Linked DNA regions of Adhaeribacter radiodurans. The protein of the gene in region 1 interacts with the protein of each later gene in a pairwise test. Links are inferred from orthologs where the notes say so. Each region holds a gene or a part of one and is shown in the gene's direction. Other genes may lie near its edges. The genes, in order: priA and HUW48_RS02820.

Region 1 (3,417 bases):
ACGACGAAAGCGAGAACTTATTTTTTTATACTGATAAGGAAGGTGAAAAATTAATCGCCCGCAAAAAAGAAATTTCCGACAACGTTATTCCGGCTTCTAATTCGGTAATGGCCAACAATCTGCATTTTTTGAGCTTGTATTTCGATAAGCCTAAATATGCAGAAATATCGGATGCTATGTTAAGTCAGGTGAAAGAACTGTTAGTAAAACAACCTGCTCATTTAGCAAATTGGGCTACTGTTTACTACGCCAAACTAAAACCCACCGCCGAAATTGCTATTCTAGGATCAGAAGCTCAAAGCTTCCGGAATTCCTTTGCTGATTTTTACCTGCCCAACGCCATTTTCGCTGGTACCGAAACGGAGAGCAATTTGCCTTTACTCACGGATCGTTTAGCCATTGGGGAAGAAACTACCATTTACGTGTGCTTCAATAAAACCTGCCAATTACCGGTACATACCATAACCGAAGCACTCGAACAGTTAGATAAGATTGATTAAGTAAGTTACAGGTTATAACCTGTAACCTGTTACCTGTTACTAACGGCAACTACTCACAACTATTTGGGAAAGATTGCGGTTCTTGCGACCTTTGTTAGAGCTGAAAACTCTTCAGCGGTAAAAAATTGGAGTACTGTTGAGCCAGCCATTATTATTTCAGTCGTCGGAACAAGCTACGGAGCGGATAACTTTATTTGCCGACGTTATCTTGCCTTTACCTTTGCCCAAGCTTTACACGTATCGGGTTCCTTACGACATGAACGACGATATTTTTGTAGGCACCCGGGTTATTGTTCAGTTTGGGGCAAAGAAAATATTAAGTTGCATTGTAGCCGATGTGCACGAAAAGCCACCGGTAGGATACCAGGCAAAATACATTCTGGAAATTATCGATGAAACTCCCGTAGTAACAACGCCCCAGCTTAAAATTTTTAATTGGATAGCGGAGTACTACATGTGCACCATTGGGGAAGTAATTAACGCGGCTTTACCGTCGGCGCTAAAATTAAGCAGCGAATCGCGGATACAGTTGCATCCGCAGTATAATTTGGAATATTCTAACTATCCCTTATCGGCGCCCGAAGAAAAGATCGTTTTTGCTTTAGGCCAGAATCAAACACTCACTTTCACGGAAGTTGGTAATTTATTACAAATCAGCCATTTTCATAAAATAATAAAATCGCTTATTCAAAAAGAGATTATAATTATTTTCGAGGAAATAGCCGATAAGTACACGCCTAAAGTGGTAAAAAAACTCCGCTTGTCGCCGTATTTTATCCATGAAGCCGAAATGCTGGAAGAACTCATGAGTCAATTAGCGGTTCGCCCCAAACAACTCGATGTGGTACTCCATTATCTGCAAAAAGTACCCGTTCACCAGAATGTACACTTAAACGAAAAAGGCATTGAGAAAAATATTTTAACTTCTAATCCGCACCTTTCACTATCCTCAATTAATGCTTTAATAAAAAAAGGTATTCTGGAGCAATTTGAAACCATTGTTTCCCGGTTCCCGGTGGATGAGAATAAACCCCAGCCAGCTTTTAACTTATCCGGGCATCAAATAACGGCTCGGGATGAAATATTAGATTTATTCGACAGCAAAGATATTGTGTTGTTACACGGCATTACCGGTAGCGGTAAAACCGAAGTATACATCGATTTAATAAAAAAAGCACTGGAAGGTGGTGGTCAGGTATTGTATTTATTACCCGAAATTGCTCTTACAGCTCAGATTGTTACGCGGCTTATTAAAGTATTCGGCAGTCGTTTAGGAGTTTATCATTCTAAATTCTCCGATAATGAACGGGTAGAAGTCTGGAACGGTGTTTTATCGGGGCGTTTTTCGGTGGTAATTGGGGTGCGCTCGGCAATTTTTTTACCTTTCCATAACTTGTCATTGATTATTGTGGACGAAGAACACGAATCGTCTTACAAGCAATACGAACCGGCTCCTCGTTATAACGCGCGCGAAGTAGCGCTTATGCTGGCAACTTACCATAAATGCAAAACTTTGTTAGGCTCGGCTACCCCCGCCGTTGAAACGTATTACAATGCCAAAACCGGCCGCTGGGGTTTAGTAACCATGAATAAAAGATTCGGAGAAGCCGGTTTACCTGAAATTGAACTGGTGGATACCCGCCGCGAAAGCCAGAAGAAAACAATGCACAGTCATTTTTCGCAAAAATTACTGGCACAAATCGAACAAAAATTACAGAAACAAGAACAAGTAATTTTATTTCAAAACCGCCGGGGTTACGCTCCTTACATTAATTGCCACGATTGCGATTGGATTCCGAAGTGTAAAAATTGCGCCGTAAGCCTCTCCTACCATAAATATAACCGTGAATTGCGCTGCCATTATTGCGGTTACCACGAGTCTATGCCCCATGATTGCCCGGCCTGTGGTTCCACCATGATTAAAACCGTTGGCTTTGGTACCGAAAAAATTGAAGATGAATTAAAGTTACTATTACCGGAAGCGAACATTCAGCGGATGGATTTAGATACTACGCGCAGTAAAAATAGCTACCAGCAAATAATTGCTGATTTTGAAGCCAATAACACGAATGTTTTAGTGGGCACGCAAATGGTAACCAAGGGGTTAGACTTCGAAAATGTAAGTTTGGTGGGCATTATCAACGCCGATAGTATTATAAATTATCCTGATTATCGCGCACATGAGCGGGCATACCAGATGTTTGTGCAGGTAAGTGGCCGGGCCGGCCGTAAAGGCAAAAAAGGCTTAGTAATTATTCAAACGGGTAATCCCTCGCAGGGAATTTTTCAGAAAGTAATCGCAAACGATTACCAGGCCTTATACGAATTTGAAATTCAGGAACGCCGTAAATTTAATTTCCCGCCATTTATGCGCGTTATTAAAATTACGGTTAAACACATCGACGAGAAAATTAACGAACAAGCGGCAGCGGTTCTTGCCAAAGAGTTTACCGATCGTTTGCCTAAAAATCAGGTACTCGGTCCGGAAGTGCCTTATATTTTTAAAATCCGCAATTATTATCTGAGCGAAATTCACATTAAACTCGACCGGGAACATACCAGCCTAAAAACGGCCAAACTGCTTATAGCAGAAGCTATTAACCAGTTGAAATTAAATAAAGATTTTCGCAATATTCGGGTGGTAGTAGATGTAGATCCAGTGTAAAGGTTAAATTACTATTTTGAAGCAGGCAACTTTAAAAATTTAAATTTTGCAACTTAAGTTAGAAATTACGTAAGCAAAAAACAAATATTACGCTCATTTAGAGCGCCTTTTTTACCTGATTTAGAAGTAATTTATTTTTGCACTTTACTTATCTACTAAAAATGAGAAAAATTCTTCTTCTTATTTTAACTATTGGTTTGTTGTTCATAAAAAATTCTGCTTCAGCCCAATCCGAAACGGCCGAATTAATAA
Region 2 (3,105 bases), 230 kb from region 1 along the record:
CTGCAATCTCTGATATTACTTCTGCTTTAGTCACTGTGGTAAAGTTTGTTTGTTAGTTAAAAAAATAATTAAATAAAATTGTTGCGTTATAAGGCTAACTCTGTCTTTTACTTAGCTTTAAATCGGGGCACAAAGGTACTCCCACTTTTCGATAAGTAAAAACTATTTACTCAAAAAATCATTTTATGCTGTCAGATTGTTGTTAAGCATACTATTTTTAAGTCAAATAATACCATAATGGCGCTTCCTACTCCTGATTATTTTGCCACTACCTTAATAAATTGGTACCAACGTCATCAACGTTCTTTACCTTGGCGCGAAACCAAAGATCCGTACGCTATTTGGCTATCCGAAGTAATTTTACAACAAACCCGGGTGAAACAAGGATTACCTTATTACCTGGATTTTATCTCTGCTTACCCTACTGTTCAGGATTTAGCAGCCGCTCCGCCTGACGAAGTACTCCGCCACTGGCAAGGTCTGGGGTATTATTCCCGGGCCCGCAATATGCACCAAACGGCCATCTATATAACGAAAGAATGTAATGGAATATTTCCTGCTACTTACAATGGTTTATTGCAATTAAAAGGAATTGGTCCGTATACAGCCGCCGCAATTGCTTCTTTTGCTTATAGAGAAAAGGTAGCCGTAGTAGATGGTAACGTGTTTAGGGTACTGGCCAGAGTATTTGGGTTGGCCGAAAACATTGCTAGTCCGGCCGGTAAAAAAGCCTTTCAGGTACTCGCCGATTCGTTAATTCCCGCTGATCACCCGGATACTTATAACCAAGCCATTATGGAATTTGGGGCTATCCAATGCACCCCATTAATGCCCGATTGCTTGTTTTGTCCTTTCCAGCAGGTGTGCTACGCGTTTCAGCACGGCCTGGTAGAAGCCTTACCGCATAAAGTTAAAAATAAAGGCAGCCGCTTGCGATATTTCCATTATCTGGTGTTTCGACACGAGCAAACGTATTATTTAAAAAAGCGAACGGAAAGTGATATTTGGCAGGGGCTCTACGATTTTTATTTATTACCCGAAGAGGAAGCTGCTTTTTCCCCGGAAAGTATCCGGCAACAAGTATCCAGTCTGGAACCTTCTATAGATTATAAATATATTCAGGAACCCATTAAAACGTATAAACGTACTTTAAGTCACCAGAAAATAGTAGCCAAATTTTATCTGATAGAACTAAATTTCCGTTTAAGGGAGAAAAGCCTGGAATCAACTGACTTAGTGGCTTATTCGAAAGATGAAATTGAGCAATTACCTAAATCTGTCCTTATCAGCCAATATTTGCAGGATACCGGATTTTAATTATATTTAAACTTAACTTTAGTTTTGTAAACCTAAACGCGTTTTCTATGGCAAGTGTAAACAAAGTAATTTTAGTAGGTAATTTGGGCAAAGATCCGGAAGTACGGCATCTGGAAGGCGGCGTAGCTGTAGCTCGTTTTCCGATTGCTACTTCTGAGACTTTTAAAGATAAAAATGGCGAAAAGCAGGAACGCACCGAGTGGCACAACATTGTGGTATGGCGTGGTTTAGCTGAAGTAGCCGAGAAATACTTAAAAAAAGGGCAATCAGTTTACATTGAAGGTAAAATCAGAACGAACAATTATCAGGATAAAGAAGGTATTCAGCGTTACTCCACCGAAATAGTAGCCGATAACATGACTATGTTAGGTGGCCGGACCGATGCCGGAGCAAATAACAGCAACCCGGAAACGGCTGGTTCGAGTTCAGGCGGGCGGGCTGAAGCGCCGGCCTTTGAGGGTGAACCAGATGATTTGCCCTTTTAACCCGATGTTCCACTAAACAGCTTTACTTTGGAAAATATTGATTCGGGCGGCGACCCTGAGAGTAAAAGTTTTATAGTACTCTCCTTACTTTTAATCCTTCCCGATTTTTCGGGCTTGTTGCCGTATCTTACTTTCATTTGCATTATTTTTTTACTAACAGCCTCAGCCCTGGTTTCGGGAGCTGAGGTTGCATTTTTCTCCTTATCCGAAAACGACCTGATACTTTGCCGGCAAAGCCCGAAGCGCTCGATACATCTGATACCAGTTTTACTGGAAAACCCGCGCCGGTTGCTTACTACTCTATTGGTACTCGATACTATTATTAATTTGAGTATTGTTATTATTAGTTTGCATCTTTTTTGGGAGGTAGTTGCTTTGCCCACTATTAACATGGGCATGTTATTAGGCTTTACCTTACTATTTACCTTGGCAATTGCTTTTTTTGGCGAAGTATTACCAAAAGTATATGCCAATCAGAAGAACCTGATTACGGCGCAACGAATGACGGGCGTAGTAAATACGGCACAAAATTTACTTTCTCCGCTTGTTTCATTGCTTTTATACATTACTCAAGCCATCGAGAACCGATATCGTCATCGGCCCACTACCCAAATTATTGAAGAACTACAGCAAGCCATTGAAGAAGCTAGCACCCCTGAAACTACCCACGAAGAAAAAGAAATCCTGAAAGGGATTGTTAATTTTGGTTCGCTTACGGTAAAACAAGTAATGCGCTCCCGCATGGATATTGCTGCTTTTGATATTACCCAAAAACTCGCCGAAATTATTCCGTTAATTAACCAGTATGAGTACTCCCGGATTCCGGTTTACAACGGCAGCATTGACCAGATAGAAGGCATTTTATACGTAAAAGATTTGCTTCCGCATTTAGATGCCAGCCCTGACTTTATTTGGCAAACCTTAATCCGGCCGCCGTATTTTGTACCGGAAATTAAAAAAGTAGATGATTTACTAAAAGATTTTCAGGAGCGCCACGTTCATATGGCTATTGTTGTAGATGAATACGGCGGCACGTCGGGTTTGTTAACCTTTGAAGATGTAATTGAAGAAATTGTGGGCGATATTAAAGATGAATTTGACGAAGAAGACGAAATTGTTTATTCGCAAATCAACGAAAACACCTATATCTTTGAAGGGAAAACCTCGCTGGCCGATTTCTGCCGGATTATTGGTAGTACTACCGATATTTTTGAGCCGGTAAGAGGTAAAAACGAATCAATAGGAGGTTTAATGATTGAGTTATTTTCTAAAATTCCGCAGGATGGCGAAGATACTGAATTTG

Evidence for each region.
Region 2: the proteins of priA (region 1) and HUW48_RS02820 interact in binary tests that used the Escherichia coli proteins (3 or more experiments, as listed by UniProt). The link is inferred for Adhaeribacter radiodurans from one-to-one orthologs.

What each region holds. Positions count from the first base shown.
Region 1 is NZ_CP055153.1:782,831-786,247, reverse strand. The notes cover bases 318-3,400. They hold priA (replication restart helicase PriA), read left to right. Parts: upstream 318-636; coding sequence 637-3,165; downstream 3,166-3,400. Other genes in these bases: HUW48_RS03710 (DUF6588 family protein), read left to right, coding at 3,327-3,400; HUW48_RS03720 (thioredoxin domain-containing protein), read left to right, coding at 318-500. Also shown: more of HUW48_RS03720, read left to right, coding at 1-317; more of HUW48_RS03710, read left to right, coding at 3,401-3,417.
Region 2 is NZ_CP055153.1:552,333-555,437, reverse strand. The notes cover bases 313-3,083. They hold HUW48_RS02820 (single-stranded DNA-binding protein), read left to right. Parts: upstream 313-1,364; coding sequence 1,365-1,802; downstream 1,803-3,083. Other genes in these bases: gldE (gliding motility-associated protein GldE), read left to right, coding at 1,830-3,083; mutY (A/G-specific adenine glycosylase), read left to right, coding at 313-1,317. In the rest of the region: HUW48_RS02830 (HU family DNA-binding protein), read right to left, coding at 1-34; more of mutY, read left to right, coding at 238-312; more of gldE, read left to right, coding at 3,084-3,105. UniProt on the Escherichia coli protein: Plays an important role in DNA replication, recombination and repair. Binds to ssDNA and to an array of partner proteins to recruit them to their sites of action during DNA metabolism. Acts as a sliding platform that migrates on DNA via reptation.